3 regions of the Lysinibacillus capsici genome follow, and region 2 is predicted to be linked to each of the others. Evidence: riboswitches for the same ligand, from Rfam matches in the RefSeq annotation. Region 2 holds a riboswitch; each other region holds the start of a gene.

Region 1 (3,286 bases), 1.6 Mb from region 2:
ACTGTACTAAATTTGATTACAAAAAGGGGGTTCATTCGATGACCCAGCAGAAGTCCAATAAGGCGGCTTTGTATATTTTAATGTTTAATATGTTTATCGCAATGGGGAGTATTGGCATTATTATTCCTGTCATGCCAGAGTATTTAAAAATATTTGGTGCAGCAGGACAAGTTCTAGGTATGCTAATCGCAACGTTCGCCTTAGCTCAATTCGTATTTTCTCCTATTGCTGGGAATCTTTCAGATCAGTACGGTCGAAAAAATTTAATCATTTTCGGTCTTATCGTAACAGGTCTTGCACAAATCGGATTTGGCCTTGCTACAGATGTATGGATGCTCTTTTTAGCACGATTTTTAGGTGGTCTAGGTTCTGCATTTGTTGCTCCTCCTATTATGGCTTTTGTCGCTGACGTCACAACCTATGAAGAACGCGGGAAAGGTATGGGGATGTTGGGTGCCGCTATGTCTCTTGGCTTTATGATTGGACCTGGTATTGGTGGCTTTTTAGCAAAGGTAAGCTTACATTTCCCATTTTTCACAGCTGGAGCTGCAGCCATTGTAGCATCTATTTTATCTTACTTTTTATTACCTTCTACCAAACCAAACACTGCGCAACAGAAACAAAAGCAAGACAATCTGGCGAAGCAAATGGCTCGTTCCATACATATGCCTTATTTTGTTATGCTCATAATTATGCTGGTGTTCTCGTTTGGAATTGCAAATTTCCAAACGACATTGTCATTATTTGTGACAGAAAAGTTTAATTACACACCTGTAGATATAGCGATTATATTAGTTGTTGGTGGTGCTTTTGGAGTAGTAGTACAAATGTTTATTATTACACCACTGTTCAATCGTTATGGTGAAATGAAAGTAGTACTAGTTAATTTGTTTATTGCATCCGTTGCTATTTTCTTAATATTATTTGTTTCTGGCTTTGCCCTTATATTAGTTGTAGCAACAATTTTCTCTACAGCAACGACATTAATTCGTCCAGCTGTTAATACACTTATCTCAAAACTTGCAGAAAAAGAGCAGGGATTCGCTGCGGGCTTGAATAATGCCTATATGAGCCTTGGGAATATGATTGGACCCGCTTTGGCAGGTTTATTATTTGACTGGAATATGAATAGCCCCTATATTTTTGGTTCTATCATATTATTAGCTTGTTTCTTCCTTGCACTCATCTGGACAGTGAAAAAAGCACCTCATTTAATGCAACCCGATACAAAATAGTCTGAAAAATCATTGACTATTTTTAGCAGTATGTTACATTATTGTTGATTCACTAAATTGAATAATCTTAACCACTAGGGGAGTCTTTAAAAGGCTGAGACGTATATGGTAATATACGGACCCTTTGAACCTGATCTAGTTCACACTAGCGGAGGGAAGTGGCGCTACTTGCTGTTGTCACTATATACACGCAAGGCCGCTTCCTATTGTTTAAAGGGGGTGGCCTTTTTATTTTTCCTCACCAACTTTACTAAAAGGAGTGAACTTTATGTCAATTCGTAAATTAACAGTCATGGCTTTATTAGTAGCCATTGCTGTTGCAGGCTCTACTTTCGTATCCATCCCAACAGGCATCGCACGTGCTTACCCCGTTCAGCATGCGATTAATGTGATAGGAGCTATTATACTTGGACCCGTACCAACAGTTATAGTTGCCTTTGTCACTGCTATCATTCGTATTCTTACTGGAACAGGCTCTCTACTAGCCATCCCGGGTAGTATCATCGGCGCGTTCTGTGCTGCCTTTGCCTATAAATATAGTAATAAAATGTGGTTAGCTAGTATCGGAGAAGTTATCGGAACTGGCATTTTGGCTTCACTTATTGCCGTCCCTTACGCAAAATTATTCATGGGAACATCTGTAGCAGCATTCTTCTTCCTACCAGCCTTTTTAACATCTAGTACAATCGGCGCCATTTTAGGTGTAATGGTTGCGAGTAGCTTGCGTAAAACAGAGTTAGTAAAGAGGTTTAATTCTTCTCTTTATTGAGAGGGATTGAATTATGAGCATTCATTGAGCTGGGGTAGTCCAATTTGGAGCGCTTTTCTTCTCTTTATGAGCAAAGAGCCTACTTTTTAGATAATTCTTACCCTCTTTACAAAGGGGATAGCTCTCTATTTCAAGGAATATAAAAAGCAGTGCAAAACTATTCGAGTTTGCACTGCTTCCTCTATTTTAAGATCGTTTTTTCATGCCTTTTAACAACTGTGCTACATTCGTGTCTTCTGGTATAGTTTTTTCCTCAACCAGCGGCTCTTTTTTCTTCGCATTCGTTAGGAAATTCCAACCAAAACGTCTTATGGTAATATCAATAAAGAAAAGAAGCATACTCGCTAAGAGTAGCCATGTGGCAATATTTTGCCGATCTGCTCCTTTTGTCGTAAAGTCACGGAAGACATCTTGTGGTTCCTTTAAAACAGTGCCTCCTGTTCGTTGCGTTAACTCTTCTATCAGTTGGTTATTTACAGGGAGTAGCTCGTATTCAGCACTATAAGGAACACTTAGCCCTGCCTGATAAATGGCCTGCTTTTCATCTGCTACACGGAAGAAAATTAATCCAGGTTCAGCTTGTACTACAGCTCGAACTTGGGATGCGGAAATGGTTTCAAGTTGTGTTTCTAGCTCCTCCCCTGCTTCATTTACTGCAACAATATCTAAAAATGCAGCTTCATTTGTAGGGTCTGTAATCATAAAGGAACCATCTGCTTCCAATCTTACATCATAGGCTACATCATTGTAGCTTGGTAGCATTTGAGAAATAAGTGTTTGCCAAAATACTCCCCAATTTTGCCATCTTGCCCAATCTCCTGTCCATTTACCCGTTGAATCAGATGTAAAGGCAAATGTTTTACCAAGACCATATTGCCACTGCGCTAACACAGGATCTTCCTTTTCGCTTTCTGCTACGACAGTAGCCCCCTGTTTTGCCGTTGTCCCAATGTATGCATTCATTTGTGGGACACCATTAGCAAACAGTGTGTTCCATCCTGCTGCATTATAAATTGCAGGGTAAAATGGATTGTCCTCAATATAGGTACGGGAAATCATAGCAGTTTCACGAGATAAAATAGAAGGAATGGTTTGCTCATCTATGACATCATAGAAACGTCCACTGCCCATGTCACTAAGTGCTTCTAATAAGTTCGCATCGGCATCTTGTCCAATCGCTACTGTCGATAAGGTTATACCATCTTCTTTTCCTTCAGTAATTAAATCCTCATAGTTCCCTGCCTGTGATTGCCCATCTGTTAAGAGAATAATATGCTTACGT
Region 2 (3,286 bases):
GCCAATATACGTCTGTATCATTTATCAAACGGTCAATTTGAGCTTAGACGTTCAGATAGATTAGAAAAGCATGCGAAGCAAAGTGGCCTTGGTCTTGATGTTTATGATGCTTTTACAGATCAATTACGAGATGTCAAAACTTTATCAGGTGGCGAAAAATTTAATGCTTCGTTGAGCCTTGCATTGGGGATGGCAGATGTGATTCAAAGCTACCAAGGTAATATTCATATTGAAACGATGTTTATTGATGAGGGCTTTGGCTCGCTCGATGAGGAATCACTAAATAAAGCAATCGATACATTAATTGATTTGCAGGATTCTGGTCGTATGATTGGCGTTATTTCGCATGTGCCTGAATTGAAATCCGCGATGCCAGCAGTTTTACATGTGGAAAAAACATTAAATGGCCATAGTCAAACCCATTTTGAAGTGAAATAAAACGAAGGCGTATTTCCTCTAAAAGGAATACGCCTTCGTTTTATTTTTTTCGGGTTGTGGTTGTAGGCGTTGTGCCCTTTTTTGCAGCCATTACTTTTTTTACGATAGGAATAACAATAGGTGCTAACTTAACGGCAGTTTTTACAACGTTTGATACTTTCATCCCAAAACAGCTCCTTTTACAATTACTACTACCTGTTTCTCTTAAAAATAAAACATTAACGGATAACACGAACAGCCTGAATTATATTCCAAATCACAATACCGAGTGAGACGAGGGCATAGATGGCGAATGAAGCAAACCAAATAATCATCACCGTCTTGTTATTGGAGGTTGGATCTAAACTAAATGTAGAAAAAACAAAGACAATAAAGAATAGAATGCCAAAAACAAAAGGTATTAAATGAGAGACAAGTGCACGAATCGAATGGCTTTTTACATCACTGTCTTTTGTCACGAAATATACAATTAATGGAACGATAAAAGGGGCGAAGAAAATACTAAGATAACTAAAGGCAGCTAAAATTTTTTGATTCTCCATAGTTGTACCTCCTTTTTAAATATTTACGCATGAAAAACAGCAAAGTTTCAAAAAAATGATGTATGGAAGGTTGTAATCCTTCAATCCTTTGCGTACAATGAGATTGTTCAAATAAATTCAGATGTAACGACCACAAGGGGAGCTGATGATGTCAGCTGAGACTGGGCACGTAATGCCTTGACTCTTCGAACCTGTAAGTTAATGCTTGCGTAGGGATGTGGATAGAAACCGACACTTGTACGATGTGAGGCTCTGTCCTGACATCGTTTTTTCGTCCTTAAAGGAAAAAAGGTGTCAGAAAGAGACATATCAGCGCTTTTCTATTCCTGCTCTTGTATCCTACATCGGAACAAAGGAGAGAATATGTATGGACAAAAAAAGACTATTAATGCTAGTGGAGATTGCGATTTTTGCAGCGATTGGTCTCGTACTGGATCAGGTTTCCTTTAAAGTATGGGCACAAGGCGGCTCAGTTAGTCTTGTTATGGTACCAATTATGTTAATAGCATTTCGCTGGGGCTTAGTAGCTGGGCTAACAACTGGATTACTCGTAGGTGTAATGCAAACCATGTTTGGTGCTACGATTGTGCATTGGCTACAAGGATTCCTGGATTATGGCGTTGCTTTTACTGTTGTAGGATTAGCGGCGGTTGTACGTGGACCAGTGTTAGACGCTGCTAAACATATGAACAAAACAAAAATGGCACTTTATATAATCATAGGTACCGTTTTCGCAGGCTTCTTACGATACACAGCACATACAATTGCTGGTGCGGTATTTTTTGCCGAATATGCGGGTGACCAAAATGCATGGATCTATTCCATCATCTACAATGGTACATATATGCTACCAGCAACCATTTTAACGGCGATCGTTGGTGTTCTTTTATTCACAGCCGCTCCACAATTAATGCAAAGAAAAGCTTAATGCTAGTCCCTTCACGTGAGTGGAGGGACTTTTTTATCGTGAATAGCTCTTTTAGCACTTTGCAAAGTAGGAAAGCATACAATATTTAAAGCGTTTATCGTTATACCCATAAAAAGTTATGTTATATTAAAGAATAGATAATAGATGAAAGGGACGTTATACATGATTGTAAAAACGCAAGAAGAGATTGAAGCTTTTAAAAAAATAGGACGCATTTGTGCTGAAATTCGTGAAGCGATGAAAGCTGCAACAAAGCCAGGAGTTACAACACTTGAGCTTGATGAAATTGCTGGTCGCATGTTTGCAGAGGCTGGCGCTATTTCAGGACCAAAGGGAGAATATGATTTTCCAGGGTATACATGTATTAGTGTCAATGAAGAAGTAGCACATGGTATTCCAGGAAAGCGTGTTATTCAAGAAGGAGATATCGTAAATATTGATGTTTCTGGCTCTTTAAATGGCTATTTTGCTGACACAGGTATTTCATTTGTTGTGGGTGATGGCTATGAGGACAAAGAAAAGCTTTGCCGTGTTGCTAAAAGTGCCTTTGATCGAGCAATGACAAAAGTAAAGGCTGGATCTAAATTAAATCAAATTGGTAAAGCTGTTGAACGCGAGGCAAATGCTAATGGGTTAACTGTTATTATGAATTTAACAGGTCATGGCTTAGGTCAATCTTTACATGATGAACCAAACCATATTTTAAATTATTACGATGCATGGGATTCTACTATTATGAAAGAAGGTATGGTCCTTGCGGTTGAGCCATTTATCTCAGCAAATGCAGAGCATATCGTAGAAGCAGGTGATGGTTGGACATTCGTGACGCCTGATAAATCACTTGTAGCTCAAATCGAACATTCAGTCATTGTAACAAAAGATAAACCAATTATCTTAACGTCATTAGACGAAGAATAGGATGCAATGAAAAAATCCTGCTAACCAAATTATTTTTGGTAGGCAGGATTTTTTTTAATAAATAAAATGCCAACAAAGAGAACACCGCATAAAAATAAAGCGGCTGTAGTGACAAGTAGCTCATCAAAACCATTATGTATGGCGATTCCAATATAAGCCCAAATAAAAACACTTGGATACATAACATCAAAGTGATGGAAACGGATATGTAGCGCAATGGCTCCTCCTAAAGTAAGTAAAATCACTGCCCAAAGAGGCGTACTAAGACCAAAGCCGTTCCAACCATAAGCCGTTAACGTAAAGCTTGTATTTGTGATAAAAATAAATGTCATCCATGCTAAATAAATAGAGAAAGGAATACGACCAAACAAGGATTTGTTCTGAAGAGGGTACGTATTATACAACATAAACAAATACAAGACTAAGAGTAATGTAATGCCAAGAGAAACAATAAATAACT
Region 3 (3,286 bases), 980 kb from region 2:
AATATGGAGACAAATGAAATGAATGGGCGTATCCAGCAGCAAATGGAATCATTAGCTTCTAATATTGCCAATATTAATCAGATTATTGCTTCGATCCAAAGCATTACCGAGCAGACTAATCTGCTAGCTTTAAATGCAAGTATTGAGGCTGCACGTGCTGGTGAGCATGGTAAAGGATTTGCTGTAGTTGCAGAGGAAGTTAGAAAGCTAGCAGAACAATCTAAAAATGAAACAGAAATTATTAAGAGTACAGTAGAAAGCATTCTTGAAAATTCTCAGCAGACAGTTGCTGTGATTGCATCTAATGCAGATTTAATGCAATCTCAAAATGAGTCAGTACAAAGCACGCAACTAGCATTTAAAGATAGCAGTGACTTGTCAGGTTCAATTGCAAATTCTATTAGTGAATTAATGAATAAACTATCTAGCATGTTAGAGCATAAAAATCAGGCAATCATGGCGATCCAAAGTATTTCGGCTATTTCAGAGCAAACAGCAGCCTCTGCGGAACAAGTAAGTGCTTCTGCAATGGATCAACAAGCAGAATTACAAAAAGTAGCAGAGTCTATTCAAAATATGAACGATATTTCAAACGAGCTACAAGAAGTTGTAAATCGATTTAAGCTTGTTTAAAAGCAAAGGCTGCCTTCAATATAGAGGCAGTCTTCTTTTATTGTGAAAGTCAGCGAAATTGACCTAGAAGGAATTCAACACTACTATTCACACTGAGAGGGGGACATTGATATGATGTATCTCGGAATGATTTTCTTTCAAATTGTTGTACCTATTTTAGTGTTACTTGTAATAGGCGCTATCCTACAAAAGAAATTTCGCTTTAATTTAAAAGCATTGTCTCAGCTTATTACATATTGCTTTATGCCGGCAGCTGTTTTTGTAAATTTATATGAAACACATGTGGAGTTATCGGTACTGGGAGAGGTCGGATTATTTATTGTACTCTTTATTGGTAGTCAAATGTTACTCAGTCATTTTATGGCAAAAGGGCTAGGTTTAGCTAGAACAGAGGCAGCTGTCTTTAAAAATAGTGTGGTGCTTATTAACTCGGGCAATTACGGTATTCCGGTGGCTCAAATGATATTTGCCACGCAACCTATTGGAGTAGCCATTCAGGTCATGCTCGTAATCTTTCAAAATATGACTACGTACACATATGGTTTATACAATTTAATTTCTTCTACAAAGTCAGGTATGACAATCATCAAGGATTTCTTTAGAATGCCTATTATTCATGCGCTGATTATTGGTGTCGCTATGAATTATTTTGATATCGGTATTCCACAGTTTATCAAAATTCCAGTAGAACATGTAGCAGATGGATTTATTGCTGTGGCCTTAATTACTTTAGGTGCGCAATTATCACAACTAGAGATGAAATCAATGTTTAATAAAACTGTCTTTATCAGCTGTTTTACGCGATTAATTATTGGACCATCTGTTGCATTAGCCATTATTTATATATTGGGATTAGATGGAGTCGTCGCACAATCACTGTTTATAGCTAGTGCCTTTCCAACATCCCGTAATAGTTCTATTCTAGCATTGGAATATGATGTAGAATCAGCAACAGCCGCGCAAGCTGTTTTATTTTCAACCATTGTAAGCTGTATAACGGTAACCATTGTGATCTATTTTGCGGAAGTATTATTTACCTAGTAAGATAAAAAATAACTTCCATCTCTTAGTATTATCTGCTACACTAGCATCAAACTAAATAGTATTAACTAGGGGAGTCTGATGAGTCAGGCTGAGAGGGGAACGCTACAAAGTTTCTTGACCCTTTGGACCTGATCTGGCTCATACCAGCGTGGGAAAGTTAAGAAGCTATTGCAGAGTATGCAATCAATAGACCTTTACATTCGTGGCCGGATCCAAATAATTATTTTGGATTCGGCCTTTATTTTTTGGATTGTTGGGGTGAGCTAGAATCGGTCCTTAGATTAAAATAAATTTAAGGGAGAGAAGTAGCTCATGTCAGCAATTAGTGAAAAGAATATTACCATTATGTCTAGCTTTGAAGGAAGTAAAAAAGTATATGTGGAAGGATCACGCCCAGATATTCTAGTACCTATGCGAGAAATTGCATTAAGTCCGACAACAGGCAGTTTTGGAAATGAAGAAAATGCTCCTATTCGAGTATATGATACGAGTGGGCCCTATACAGATCCAGCCTACCAAGTAGATATTACGAAAGGTTTACCTGCCTTACGAAATGCATGGATTCAAGAGCGAGGGGATGTAGAAGCATATGAGGGACGCTCCATTAAACCGGAGGATAATGGCTTTCGTCATGTTGATGACCCGCGTATTCAAGAAAATGTCTTCCCTGAGTTGGCGAGAAAGCCTTTGCGTGCTAAAAAAGGTAAAAATGTGACACAGCTTCACTATGCACGAAAGGGGATTATAACGCCTGAAATGGAGTTTGTAGCGATTCGTGAAAATATGAATCCTGAATTTGTACGTTCAGAAATTGCAGCTGGACGAGCTATAATGCCTTCTAATATTAATCACCCTGAGGCAGAGCCAATGATTATTGGGCGTAATTTTCATGTAAAGATCAATGCGAATATCGGGAATTCTGCTGTATCTTCTTCCATTGCAGAAGAAGTTGAGAAAATGACCTGGGCAACTCGATGGGGCGCAGATAATATTATGGATCTATCGACTGGTAAACATATTCATACAACTAGAGAATGGATTATTCGAAATGCTGCAGTGCCAGTGGGAACAGTGCCAATTTATCAGGCTTTAGAAAAGGTAAATGGTGTAGCAGAGGATTTAACGTGGGAGGTTTATCGTGATACTCTCATTGAACAAGCTGAGCAGGGTGTGGATTACTTCACCATTCATGCAGGTGTCCTTTTACGCTATGTACCACTAACAGCAAATCGTGTGACAGGTATTGTATCTCGAGGGGGCTCTATCATGGCACAGTGGTGTTTATATCATCATCAAGAGAATTTCCTGTATACACACTTTGAGGAAATCTGTGAAATTATGAAAGCTTATGATGTTGCTTTTTCCTTAGGTGATGGTTTACGCCCCGGCTCAATTGCAGATGCCAATGATGAGGCACAATTTGCAGAGCTTGAAACACTAGGCGAGCTAACACAAATTGCTTGGCAGCATGACGTTCAGGTGATGGTTGAAGGACCAGGTCATGTACCAATGCATCTGATTAAAGAAAACATGGACAAGCAATTAGAGGTTTGTAAGGAAGCGCCCTTCTATACATTAGGACCACTCACAACAGATATTGCTCCAGGTT

What was found. Region 2 has a riboswitch for thiamine pyrophosphate ahead of thiT (energy-coupled thiamine transporter ThiT). Riboswitches for the same ligand answer to the same signal wherever they lie in the genome.
Region 1: linked by a shared signal. The riboswitch ahead of thiW (energy coupling factor transporter S component ThiW) and the one ahead of thiT (energy-coupled thiamine transporter ThiT) in region 2 are both predicted to bind thiamine pyrophosphate.
Region 3: linked by a shared signal. The riboswitch ahead of thiC (phosphomethylpyrimidine synthase ThiC) and the one ahead of thiT (energy-coupled thiamine transporter ThiT) in region 2 are both predicted to bind thiamine pyrophosphate.

What each region holds. Positions count from the first base shown of each region.
Region 1 covers NZ_CP084108.1:939,924-943,209, reverse strand. The annotation lists gene LCP48_RS04400 (MFS transporter) at 39-1,235, shown strand; TPP riboswitch at 1,302-1,409, shown strand; gene thiW (energy coupling factor transporter S component ThiW) at 1,504-2,004, shown strand; gene LCP48_RS04390 (VWA domain-containing protein) at 2,191-3,286, opposite strand, start outside.
Region 2 covers NZ_CP084108.1:4,030,267-4,033,552, reverse strand. The annotation lists gene LCP48_RS20035 (AAA family ATPase) at 1-438, shown strand, start outside; gene LCP48_RS23390 (hypothetical protein) at 479-601, opposite strand; gene LCP48_RS20030 (magnetosome magnetite crystal formation protein family) at 657-980, opposite strand; TPP riboswitch at 1,106-1,213, shown strand; gene thiT (energy-coupled thiamine transporter ThiT) at 1,348-1,908, shown strand; gene map (type I methionyl aminopeptidase) at 2,071-2,826, shown strand; gene LCP48_RS20015 (hypothetical protein) at 2,856-3,286, opposite strand, start outside.
Region 3 covers NZ_CP084108.1:316,654-319,939, forward strand. The annotation lists gene LCP48_RS01550 (methyl-accepting chemotaxis protein) at 1-633, shown strand, start outside; gene LCP48_RS01555 (AEC family transporter) at 745-1,674, shown strand; TPP riboswitch at 1,735-1,849, shown strand; gene thiC (phosphomethylpyrimidine synthase ThiC) at 1,990-3,286, shown strand, end outside.